DNA from 3 places in the Mesorhizobium sp. P2_E9 genome. Region 2 is predicted to be linked to each of the others. Evidence: predicted binding sites of a transcription regulator. Region 2 holds the regulator's gene; each other region holds the start of a gene.
What was found. The regulator LexA, encoded in region 2, represses DNA repair genes until DNA is damaged. The targets are predictions, from matches to a motif close to TGTTCNNNNTGTGTTCNG.
Positions count from the first base shown of each region.

Region 1 (4,210 bases), on a different contig from region 2:
GCGCTCTGCGTCACCTGGCAGATCAACCGGCATCTGACCTTCTCGCCATCAAACAGGGGGATGGCACAGGAAGGCGCCCGCTATGGCGGCGTCGGCATCGCCACCAGCGTCGTCAACTATCTCGTCTATTCCGCGATCCTGCTTGCATTGCCGGCGGCACCGCCGCTGGCCGCCCTTGCCGTCGCCTCGCTGGTCGCCATGATGCTGTCTTTCCTCGGTTACTCCAGGCTGGTCTTCGACCGTTAAAGCTCTGGCCCGATTGGCAGAAGGCGCGCCGACCCTTATATCGCTCTCGTCGACTGCGCTGGGGACCTGCCATGAAGCTGAAAATCGCCGTCCAGATGGACCATATCTCCACCGTGTCGATCGCCGGTGACACCTCGTTCGCGCTGTCGCTGGAAGCGCAGCGGCGCGGCCATCAGCTGTTCCACTACACGCCCGACCGTCTGTCGCTTCGCGACGGCAAGGTGTTTGCCCGCATCGAGGAGATGCAGGTGCGCGACGAGAAGGGCAACCATTATTCGCTGGGCGAAAAGGTGCGCACCGACCTGTCCGAGATGGATGTCATCCTGCTGCGCCAGGATCCGCCCTTCGACATGAACTACATCACCACAACGCACATCCTCGAGCGCATCCACCCGAAGACTCTGGTCGTCAACGACCCGGCCTGGGTGCGCAACAGCCCGGAGAAGATCTTCGTCACCGAGTTTGCCGATCTGATGCCGGACACGCTGATCACCAAGGACAGCCAGGAAGTCGCCGCCTTCCGCAAGGAATTCGGCGACATCATCATCAAGCCGCTCTACGGCAATGGCGGCGCCGGCATCTTCCATCTGCACGAGGCCGACCGCAACCTTGCCTCGCTGCTCGAAATGTTCGGCCAGATGTTCCGCGAGCCCTATATCGTGCAGCGCTACCTGAAGGACGTGCGCAAGGGCGACAAGCGCATCATCCTGATCGACGGCGAGCCGGTCGGCGCCATCAACCGCGTGCCGGCCGAGCACGATTCCCGCTCCAACATGCATGTCGGCGGCCGCGCCGAAAAGACCGAGCTGACGGAGCGCGAGCGCGAAATCTGCGCCCGCATCGGCCCGTCGCTGAAAGAACGCGGCTTCATCCTGGTCGGCATCGACGTCATCGGCGACTACATGACCGAGATCAACGTGACTTCGCCGACCGGGGTGCGCGAGGTGCAGCGTTTTGGTGGCGCCGATATCGCCAGCCTGTTCTGGGACGCGGTCGAGGGCAAGCGGACATAACCCGTTTTCATTTCGTATTAACCATGTTCCGCATTTGCAACCGGGCGCAATCCGGCTGCAACCCAGGCGATTGCCTGTTCCCGTAATGTTCTTGATTTGGCCGGGGAATTGTGATTGTCTCCGCGAAGGGCCATTCTAGGCCAATCGCGTGGGTTGCGGCCCGCATCCGGGGTGGGAAAAAATGGTGGCGCGGGTTCGCACGGTCGCTTTCCAGGGCATCGAGGCCGTGCCGGTCGACGTGCAGGTGATGATCGCGCCCGGCAAAGTCAACATGCATATCGTCGGCCTGGCCGACAAGGCGGTGGCCGAGAGCCGCGAGCGGGTGCAGGCGGCGCTTCACGCGTCCGGCCTGTCGATGCCGTCGAAGAAGGTGACGGTCAATCTGGCGCCCGCCGACTTGCCCAAGGAAGGCAGCCACTACGATTTGCCGATCGCGCTTGGCCTGATGGCGGCGCTGGGCGCCATTCCGGGCGACATGCTGGCCGGCTATGTCGTGTTGGGCGAACTCTCGCTCGATGGCACGATTGCCGCCGTTGCCGGTGCCTTGCCGGCGGCTATCGGCGCCAATGCCGAAGGCAAGGGGCTGATCTGTCCGTTCGCCTGCGGGCCGGAGGCGGCCTGGGCCGGCAAGGATTTCGACATATTGGCGCCGCGCAGCCTGATTGCCATTGCCAACCATTTTCGCGGCACGCAGGTGCTGTCGCGCCCGGAGGCCGGCATCCACGCCTCGGCGCGCGACCTGCCTGACCTTGCCGACATCAAGGGCCAGGAGACCGCCAAACGGGCGCTGGAAGTGGCGGCGGCCGGCGGGCATAACCTGCTGATGGTCGGCCCGCCAGGCTCGGGCAAATCGATGCTGGCGCAGCGGCTGCCGTCGATCCTGCCGCCGCTGGCGCCGAAGGAATTGCTGGAAGTCTCGATGATCGCCTCGGTGGCGGGCGAACTCGGCGAAGGCAAGCTGACCGACCGGCGGCCGTTCCGCGCGCCGCACCATTCGGCCTCGATGGCGGCGATGGTCGGTGGCGGGTTGCGTGCGCGGCCAGGCGAAGTGTCGATGGCCCATCACGGCGTGCTGTTCCTCGACGAGTTTCCCGAATTCACGCCGCAGACGCTCGATGCGCTGCGCCAGCCGCTGGAGACCGGCGATTGCATGATCGCGCGCGCCAACCACCGCGTCACCTATCCGGCGCGCATCCAACTGGTGGCGGCGATGAACCCGTGCCGCTGCGGCATGGCCGGCGAGCCGGGCTATCGCTGCCTGCGCGGCGAACGCTGCCGCACCGATTACCAGGCGCGCATTTCCGGTCCGCTGCTCGACCGCATTGATCTGAGGATCGAAGTGCCAGCGGTCTCGGCCAGCGACCTGATCCGGCCCGACCGGGCGGAGAAGAGTGCAGCCGTTGCACTGCGCGTCGCCCGCGCCCGCACCATCCAGCGCGAGCGTTTCGAGCGGCTCGGCGTGACCAGCGCCACCACCAACGCCCATTGCGCGCCGGCCGTCATCGAAGACATCGCCATGCCCGATGCCGCCGGCCTGTCGCTGCTCAAGGACGTCAGCGAAAAACTCGCCTTTTCAGCACGGGCTTACCACCGCGTGCTGAAGGTGGCGCGCACGCTCGCCGATCTCGACGCCAGCGAAACCGTCGGCCGCATCCATCTTGCCGAGGCGATTTCCTATCGCATGAGTTCGGAGCGCGTGGCGCAGGCGGCGTAAATGCCGCCTGCCATCCAGCCACTTTCGTCCTTCTAGTTTTTAACTTGCAGTGTTCAGATCGTTTTTACTTGGCGCCCAGGATGAGGCACGCGCCAGTTGCGACGATGACCAGCCCTGTAAGGCCATGCATGCCAAAGGCGAGGGCTGTGCTTCCGTGCGACCGAAGGACGGTTACCATGTCGGCAAATGCGATGAGGCTGGCCAGTAGCATGAATTCGCCGAGCAAGCCCGCCGACCCACTGACCATGAGCAGGATGACAAAAAGGCTCGACGCGATATCACGCGTGCCCTTCACAGACAGCCACGCGGCAAATCCTGTCGATGACGGGGGTGAACCGGCAATGCCGAAGGCCGCTGAAGCGGTGTCAGGAGCCCACCAAAAGCGTGCGCCGAGGAAGATAATTGCGGCCGCGATCAGGCCGGAAAGCACATATCCAGTTTGTAGCATGGGTGACTCCTATCGGCTGTAGAAATACTAGCGGTGCTAGAATTTCAAGTCAACAGGAATCTAGCGTTGACAGAAAAAGGTGCATTGGTAGAGTTTCTGGATGTCGATCGCCGGACGCAAAGAGCGCCAGCGCGCGGAGCGCTATGAACTCATCCTGGCTGCGGCCCGCGAACTCGCCGAAGCCGAGGGCTGGGACGCCGTCACCACCCGACGTCTCGCGGACCTGATCAACTACAGCCAGCCGGTTCTCTACAGCCATTTCACGGGCAAGGCCGACATCATGGCGGCAGTGGCCACCAGAGGATTCGAGGACCTTGCGACGCGATTGACAAAGGAAGCGGCTAGCGTCGCTGGTGCTCCGGACGTTTTGCGCAATGTCTGTGCCGCTTATCTTGATTTCGCCCGTTCGCGGCCAGTTGTCTATGAGGCGATGTTCGTCCTGCCGACAAAGATCAAATTCGCCAGCGAGGAAACGCCGCCGGCTCTCCGTGGCGCCTTCGCCGCCTTTGTCAACGCACTAGGGCCCGATCGGCAAGACTCGGTATTCTTGGCCGAAGTGCTGTGGAGCGCATTGCATGGACTGGTGGTTCTCGAGCAATCAGAACGTATCCCTGCTTTCGGCGCGGACGATCGATTGAAGATTCTTGTCCAGAAGTTCAGCAGCGTTCAATGAGACCGCGTTGACGCGCTTCAGCCGGAGCGGGGCGGAGTCGAGAGGCACCTCCTAGCCAGCCCGATCCGTACCAGGAATCAGCCTCTGCAGGGTCGGCGCCATGATCATGCCGAAGG
Region 1 is NZ_JBFUET010000009.1:160,853-165,062, forward strand. Features, by position in the region: gene AC1D05_RS17210 (GtrA family protein) at 1-246, shown strand, start outside; gene gshB (glutathione synthase) at 318-1,259, shown strand; gene AC1D05_RS17220 (YifB family Mg chelatase-like AAA ATPase) at 1,441-2,973, shown strand; gene AC1D05_RS17225 (DUF4267 domain-containing protein) at 3,038-3,403, opposite strand; gene AC1D05_RS17230 (TetR/AcrR family transcriptional regulator) at 3,522-4,094, shown strand; gene AC1D05_RS17235 (TetR/AcrR family transcriptional regulator) at 4,146-4,210, opposite strand, start outside.
Region 1: the regulator LexA is predicted to act here: its motif matches at 1,335-1,352, upstream of AC1D05_RS17220 (YifB family Mg chelatase-like AAA ATPase).

Region 2 (4,210 bases):
CGCTTGGCCTGCTTGCCGCCAAGGTCGAGACATGGCGGGCGGGTACCCAGATGCTGGGTTCGGAAATATCGACACAACTGACCGGCCGCGTCGTCTCGCTGGAGCAGATGGAGACCGGCCGCACCCGGCTGACCATAGACGTGACATCCACCGCGCGGCCGAAACTGCGCTATGCGCCGGAAAGGGTCCGGCTTTCGGCGCGCAATATCCCGGCGGAAATGACTGCCGGCTCCCTGGTCACCGGCTACGCCAAACTGTTGCCGCCGACCGGCCCGGTGCGGCCGGACAGCTATGATTTCTCCTTCGACAGCTATTTCGCCGGCATCGGCGGCAGCGGCTTCTTTCTCGGCAATCCAAAGCTTGTCTCCGCCGCCGACGACGAGATGCCGCTCTCGGCCCGGCTTTTCTCCGGGATAGAAAATGCCCGCGAAGCGATCGCCGACCATATCAGGGCCACGGTCGGCGGTGCTGAAGGCGAGATCGCGGCAGCGCTGATCGTTGGTGTCCGCGCAGGCATTCCCGACGAAATCAACGAAGCGATGCGGCGCACCGGCATCTATCACATCATCTCTATTTCCGGACTGCATATGGCGCTTGTCGCCGGCACCATTATGGGTCTGCTGCGCGGCGCCTTCGCGCTGTTTCCGGATTTTTCAGCGCGGCGTCCGGTGAAGAAATACGCTGCTGCCGCAGCGCTGGTCTCGATCGCCGCCTATCTCGTCATTTCCGGCGTCGTCGTTGCCGCCGAGCGCAGCTTCATCATGCTGGCGGTGATGCTGATTGCCGTCCTGTTCGATCGCGCGGCGCTGACCATGCGCAATCTGGCGATCTCGGCGATCGCCGTCATCGTGGTGTCGCCGCATGAGGTCGTCGGCCCGAGCTTCCAGATGTCGTTTGCCGCGACCGCGGCATTGGTTGGCGCCTATGCCGGCTGGGCGGATCATCGTGCGGGAAAGGCAAGACCGCCACCGCCAAAGCGGTCCCTGCCAAGCTTTCTCACGCGGAAATTCCTGCTGGCGGCTGGCGGCTTGGCCATGACCTCCATCATTGCCGGCTGCGCCACGGCGCTGTTTGCCATCTGGCATTTCCAGCGGGTGTCGCCGCTCAGCCTGTTCGCCAATCTGGCTGTCATGCCGATCGTGTCAGTCGTGATGTTCCTGGCCGTTGCCAGCGCGTTGCTGATGCCGTTCGGATTGGATGCGCCATCCCTTTACCTGATGGGCAAAGGCCTGACGGCGATGATCGCGATATCGGCGTGGATATCGGAACGCTCTCCGGTCGATGCGGTCGGGCTGATCTCGCAGCAATCCGTCTTGCTGGTGACCATCGCCCTGGTCATCGCGACGATGGCGACGACCTGGCTGCGGCTCGCAGCACTGCCATTCGTACTTGCCGGCCTGTTGACGGTGTCGGATACGCGAACGCCGGATGTCTTGATCTCCGAAGATGCGCGGCTGGTCGCGCTGCCGATCGGTGGCGGCGAACTCGCGGTCAGCCGGGCGCGTCCGAATGAATTCACCGTCGACAATTGGAAACGCGCGCTGACATCCGAAACCATCGTCGTGCCGGAGATGTTCAACAAGGCGGAGGGCCAATTCGACATTGCCGATGCCGTCAATCTGCCACCGGGAGCGCCGTTCTATTGCACGGACGGCGTCTGTCTCGCCCGGCACCCGTCCGGCGCGATCATCGCGCATGTCGAAGACCGCAAGGACACCTGGAAGGCCTGCGGTTTCGCCGATTTGATCGTCGTCAATGACGCAACGGGCTATGACGCCTGCCACAATCCGCTGGTTCTCGTCGTCACCAAACGGCAGCTCGCCCGCAAGGGCAGTGCTGCCGTCTTCTTCGACCGTCAATCAGCGACCGGTCCGCCAATCGTCAGCTTCGCGGTGGACGGGCCGTATCGGCCCTGGCATGCGCAGCGAAAATTTTCACGTGAGGCGAGGGGGCTGGCGCCCTGGCGCAAACCCGAAAAGCCAGCTGCCGTTCCTGGTCAGTAGCGCCGGATCAGCCCGACGAGCTTGCCTTGTACCTTGACCCTGTCGGGGCCGAAGATACGCGTCTCATAGGCCGGATTGGCGGCTTCGAGCGCGATCGAGGCACCCTTTCGGCGAAACCGCTTCAGCGTCGCTTCCTCTTCATCCACGAGCGCCACGATGATCTCGCCAGGCTGGGCGGTATCGGCGTTGCGGATGATGACGGTATCGCCATCGAAGATGCCGGCCTCGATCATCGAGTCGCCCTTGACCTCCAGCGCATAGTGCTCACCACCCATGATCATGTCCGGCGGCACCGAGATCGAATGCGTCTGATGCTGGATGGCATCGATCGGCACACCGGCGGCGATACGCCCCATCACTGGGATCGACACGGCGGAAACCACGTCGTCGTCATTGCCGGCCGCGGGCAAGCGCGACGATGCCGGCTTGATCTGACGGCCAAGGCCGCCCTGACCGAGGCTGCCCTGGATGACGCTTGGCGAGAATTTCTTTGCCGCGTTGAGGCCGGGCGCTATCGAATCCGGCAGCCGCAGCACTTCCAGCGCGCGTGCCCGGTTGGGTAGCCGGCGGATGAAACCGCGTTCCTCCAGCGCCGTGATCAGGCGATGGATCCCTGACTTGGAGGCGAGATCGAGCGCTTCCTTCATCTCGTCGAAGGAGGGCGGAATGCCGCTTTCCTTCAACCGTTCATGAATGAACATCAAGAGTTCATGTTGCTTACGCGTTAGCATGGCAGCCCCCAAGGCTTGAACAAAAGGTCTGAACCAGAATCGAAAAACAAACCCAGAACAAACACTATCTGTTCCAGTTGTGTTCTGCAACCGTTTAAAGTTTAGTGAATTTGTTAAGACGTCTGAAATTATTTGGCGCCTGGCAGCGGGCCGTGTCCGACGTCTGCCTGCCGCCGCAGTGCGCCCGTTGGCTTTGAAATTGTTTTGGTTAATGGCCTGTGGCCTATCCTGTTCCGAGGTCTGGCATCAGTTGCCGATACGGCTCGATGAGAGGTTTTTCGCCCTTTCACCGATCATTGACCTGCCGTGAACGAAACGAAGCCAAAACGCCAACTTGACCGAGAAATTGCCATACTGGCTTTGGTCCATGGTCCTCGTTGCGCTACCGCTTGTTTATGCTGCCGTCGCCGGCATGGACATAGACATGCAGCGTATAACCAATGTGGGCGATCATCAGGGTTTTCGCGCGCTCGACGTCGCGATCGAGCGCCGCTTCCATGAGCGCGGTGTGGTGTTCGATTGCGACCGCCTGGCGCAGCGCTTCCACGGCTTCCTCGTAACCATGCTGCAGGCCGGCGGCCGCCCGCAGCGTTGGCGCTAGACCGAGAAAACGGTGATGGCGACGCAACTGATCCGCGATCGTGGAATGGAAGGTCAGCAGCCAGGGTGATGCTGCCCCGCTGAGCAGGGCGGCGTGGAAAGCCTCGTGCTTTTCATCCCATTCGTCGACCACAGCGTCGGATGGATCGTCGACCGCGGTCTTGCAACGCGACAGCCGGTAATGCGCGGCGACGACGGCGTTTTCCCAATCGTGGCCACCTTTCTCGATCGATTCCTGGAGCAGTGGCAGGTCGACGACACACCTGGCGCGCGACAGGTCTTCCAATTCGATGCGCGAAACCGGAGCGACGGCAAAGCCACGATTGCTGATGGAAGTCACCAGGCGCTCCGCCTCCAGTCGCGACAGCGCTTCGCGCAACGGTGTCCAGCCAATGCCATAGCTGTTGCGCAGCGTACTGAGCTTGAGCGGCGCGCCGGGCCGCAGACGGGTCGTGAGGATATCGCGACGCAGCAGCCTGTAGGCCGCTTCCGTCTTCGAGAGTCCTTCATCCGGCATCGTTGTCCCATCCTTAGGCTGCCACCCCAAACGATTATATATGAAAGCCTTCCATGGCGTAAATTATATATAATGTTTGACAGGGTCTGGCCGACTGCCCATGATCGGCCAGCCGATTTCACCTGACGTGTTCATCTGGGCGCGCCTCTGCGCGAAGGACAATCGATCATGAATGCAACGCTTGATCTCGCAGCAGTCGAAGCCATGGATGCAGCGGATCCGCTGCGCGCCATGCGCGACCGGTTCGTTCTACCGGAAGGTGTGATCTATCTCGACGGCAATTCGCTGGGCGCCGCGGCACCCACCGTCTTCAATGAGCTGCAGAAGGCGGCGACGCAGGAGTGGGCGCAGGACCTGAT
Region 2 is NZ_JBFUET010000004.1:363,604-367,813, forward strand. Features, by position in the region: gene AC1D05_RS10135 (ComEC/Rec2 family competence protein) at 1-2,003, shown strand, start outside; gene lexA (transcriptional repressor LexA) at 1,997-2,734, opposite strand; gene AC1D05_RS10145 (GntR family transcriptional regulator) at 3,117-3,851, opposite strand; gene kynU (kynureninase) at 4,020-4,210, shown strand, end outside.

Region 3 (4,210 bases), on a different contig from region 2:
CGCTGATCGCCGACGGCAACGATGCCGTCAACGATCTCTATTGCGTGCGCGCCGACAAGCGGCGCGCCATTCCCGTAAAATCCGAAGGCATCGCCAAGGCGCTGCTGTCACCGCCGGGCGCGACGCTGACCGGCATGCTGGTGACGGTGGAAGCCAATGGCGGCACGGCGGAAGCCTATGCCCATGCCGGCCATGAATTCGGTTACGTGCTTTCGGGCGAGGTCGAACTGGTGGTGGATTCGACAAAATACGGGCTGAAGACCGGCGACAGTTTTGCCTTCAAGAGCACGCTTTTGCACGCCTTCCGCAATCCGAGCGCCGAGCAGTGCCAGATCCTCTGGGTCAACACCACGAGACCCTCCGAGGTTCGCGATGGCGCGTGATCCACTTGTCCGGCTGCAGGCGGTCTCGAAGATTTTTCCCGGCGGCATCGTTGGGCTCGACGCTGTCGATCTCGACATTATCAGCGGCGAGTTCATCACGCTGCTCGGGCCGTCGGGCTGCGGCAAGACCACCAGCCTGCGCGTCATCGCCGGCTTCGAAAGCCCGTCGAGCGGCAGGGTTTTGCTCGACGGTCGCGACATCACCGCCCTTCGGCCCTTCGACCGGCCGGTCAACACCGTGTTCCAGGACTACGCGCTGTTTCCGCACATGAACGTTGCCGAAAATGTCGGCTTCGGCCTGTCGCTGCGAAAACTCACCAGTGCCGAGCAGGCAAAGCGCGTCGGCGAAGCCCTCGACATGGTCGGTCTCGCCGACAAGCTTGGCGCCCGCGTCTTGGAACTGTCGGGCGGCCAGCGCCAGCGCGTCGCGCTCGCCCGCGCCATCGTCTGCGAGCCGCGCGTGCTGCTGCTCGACGAACCGCTGTCGGCGCTCGACGCGCATCTGCGCGAACAGATGCAGGTCGAATTGAAGCGGCTGCAGTCGCGGCTCGGCACCACCTTCGTCATGGTCACCCACGACCAGACCGAAGCGCTGTCGATCTCCGACCGCATTGTCGTCATGAACAAGGGCCGCATCGAGCAGATCGCGCCGCCGGCGACGCTCTATGACCGGCCCGCCACGAAGTTCGTTGCGAGCTTCATCGGCACCATGAATCTCCTGCAATCGCGTTTTATCGGCCGCGATGGCGATCGCCTGCGTTTCACCGCCGGTACATTGCCGCTGGAGGCCGTTTCTGAAACCGGCCCGTCACCTGGCGAAGGCGAGATGCGTACCATCGGCGTGCGTCCAGAGGACTTGCTGGCGGCGACCGAGGCCACGCCCGGTACCGCGCCGGCGCGCGTCAACAGCATTGTCTTTCACGGCCGCACGCTGCGCTTGCATGCCGAACTCGAGAAAGGCGCACCTGTTGTCATCGATGCGCCGCGCCAGGCCGAGGGTTTTCAATTCAGCGTCGGCGACGTGGCGCATATCAGCCTGCGCCGTGGCGCCAACTGCCCTATGCTGCCAAGCTAGCGCCATCTATCTTCGCAAGGTCGTCGCGCAACTGCGAAGCTCCGGCGTTCGTTCCATTTTCGCTTGATTTGTTCCCTTTTTGTTCTAAACGCCTAGGCCGGATACAATTTGCCGAACGAGTTCAGTTATGGGTGGGCAACCTGCATTCGGGACCGCCAAGAACGGCCAGACCTTTTTCCAATGGGAAGAGTTCGATCGACATTTCGACGACCGGATATTCTTCGGCATCCTTGCCGAGAGTACCGTCGCCGGCGCTCTCGCGCGGAGGGCTGTCGCCCTGGATCGGGAGCTACGCCTGCAGGGCTGGTTTGTTCCGGAAGACCACATCCATATCTCGCTCGTCGGTCTCGGCGACCATGACGGGTTGCCGCAGGAGTTGGTCGAAACCGCCTGTCGTATAGGCTCGATGATCGTTGCAAAACCTTTCCAGGTTTTCTTCGATCGCTTGTCGGCTTTTGGCGGTGGTTCGCTTGTTCTACGGGGTGGCAGTGGCAGCAATCCGGCGCTGCAAGAATTCTGGCGCAACCTCACTGCTCTGATTTCAGACAGCCCGTTAAAATCCTTTCTCACAAAGTCCATCGAACCGCATGTCACGCTGCTTCGCGATGAAGCGCGTGTTCCCAAAATCCGAGAACGATCGATTGATCCAGTCAGCTGGTTGGTCCGGGATTTTGTGCTGATCCACAGTCTCACCGGCAAGGGTGTTTACAAGGAGCGTGGGCGTTGGCAATTGACCGGCCAGGACGATTCCCTGGCCGGTATGTGAGAAATCGTCGTCACACAGCCGCGCTATATCTATCGTCCTGACACGGCTTGTCAGCTGTCGTGCAGGCAAAGGTGGCGGGCCGGCCAGCGCTTCCCTATTTCGAGTGCGTCTGAACAGGAGGAAACACAAATGACCATCGCGGACATTGCCAAGGATTTCACCGAGCTCCTTAAGCAGGGAGACCACAACGGTGCCGCCGAAAAGTACAATGCCGACGACATCGCCAGCTTCGAAGCCATGGAGGGGCCGATGGCCGTCAGCCACGGCAAGGAGGCACTCAGGCAGAAAAGCCAATGGTGGCAAGAGAACCACGAAGTCCATGGCGGCTCGGTCGAGGGACCCTATGTCAACGGCGACCAATTCGCGGTGCGCTTCACCTTCGACATCACGCCCAAGGCCACCGGCGAGCGCGTCACCATGGATGAGGTTGGCCTGTACACGGTCAAGAACGGCAAGATCACCGAAGAGCGTTTTTACTACTGAGTCCGGGAAATCCGCCCCTTCTCGGAGTTCTGCTCTCTTCGGTCGAAAAGCCAGCACGGCGGCCCGTGGGAAATCCCCTGACCGCCGTGTGACGCTCAAATCGTCTTCACATACTCCGCAAGTTGATCGGCCACCGTGCCCCAGCCATCGAAGAAACCCATCTCTTCATGGTTGTTGCGGGTCGCCTCGTCGCGGTGGATGGCGGTGGCGGTGTAGCGCGTGCCCAGGCCATCCGGCTGGAGGGAAATGATCGCGGTGATAAAGGGCTCGCCCGACGGCCGGTAGCCCGGCAGCAGCGCATCCGTCCACACCAGCCGCTCGTTCGGCACGATGTCGAGATAGCAGCAATGGCGATCGCTGACCTCCTTGCCGTCGGGCGACTGCATGCGTGTCCGGAACAGCCCGCCTGGCCGCAGATCGATCTCGCAATCGGTGATCAGCCATGGCTTCGGCGTGAACCATTGCCTGACATGCTCCGGCGTCGTCATGGCCCGCCATAGCAGTTCGCGCGGCGCGTCGAGCACGCGCTCCAGCACGAGGTCCAGCCTGGGATCCGGCTTGAAGGGATAGCTCATTTTTCCTGCTCCTTGAGGGTCATCACATAGGCGTCGAACTGGTCGAGGCGGCGCTCCCACAGCGTGCGCTGTTCGGCCAGCCAGTTCTCGGCGAGCTGCAGCGGCTCGGGCGCCAGTTGATAGGTCCTGGTGCGGCCGCTCTTTTCCGAGCGCACCAGCCCGCAGCCCTCCAGCACCTTGAGATGCTCGATGAAGGAAGGCAGCGCCATCTCGAAAGGCTGCGCCAGTTCGCTGACCGAGGCCGGGCCGCGGTTCAGCCGCTCGACGACGCGGCGTCGTGTCGGATCGGCAAGCGCGCGGAAGATGCCATCGATGGGCGGGAGGCTCGGATTGGCGGTCTGGAGACTTGTCATGATTGATCCTGCGGCGCCGTCAAAAGCGGTTCGAAAATACTTAGGATAATTCCTTAGTATTGGCAAGCCCGAAAATTCTGGAGTTGCGGCTTGGGCGCTGGCAAAGCGAGGAGGGCGGTTTTAGGCTGTGGGACGGATTCGGCTGTCAGCCCAAGGGAACCGCGCTTTGACGATTACCATCTACGGCATCACCACCTGCGACACGGTCAAGAAGGCGCGCGTCTGGCTGGAGAGCCATGACGTGCCCTACCGGTTTCACGATTTTCGTGCGGAGGGGCTGGACGCGAAGCGGCTGGATGGCTGGGTCGGCAAGGTCGGCTGGGAAAAGCTGCTCAACAAGGGCAGCACGACGTTTCGCGTACTGGCGGAGGCAGACAAGCAGGACCTCGATGAAAAGAGGGCCAAGGCGCTGATGCTGGCCAAACCGACGATGGTCAAGCGGCCGGTGTTGGAGCTCGGTGACAGGGTTCTGGTTGGGTTCAAGCCGGATGTTTATGAGCAGGCGGTGAAGTAGCTGGCGAGACGTTGAAGCTGCCGATCTCCCCCGCAAGGGGGGAGATCGGACGTCGCCGCGG
Region 3 is NZ_JBFUET010000002.1:32,925-37,134, reverse strand. Features, by position in the region: gene AC1D05_RS03485 (cupin domain-containing protein) at 1-383, shown strand, start outside; gene AC1D05_RS03480 (ABC transporter ATP-binding protein) at 373-1,458, shown strand; gene AC1D05_RS03475 (2'-5' RNA ligase family protein) at 1,586-2,224, shown strand; gene AC1D05_RS03470 (SnoaL-like domain-containing protein) at 2,354-2,707, shown strand; gene AC1D05_RS03465 (SRPBCC family protein) at 2,803-3,282, opposite strand; gene AC1D05_RS03460 (ArsR/SmtB family transcription factor) at 3,279-3,635, opposite strand; gene AC1D05_RS03455 (ArsC family reductase) at 3,802-4,149, shown strand.
Region 3: the regulator LexA is predicted to act here: its motif matches at 1,528-1,545, upstream of AC1D05_RS03475 (2'-5' RNA ligase family protein).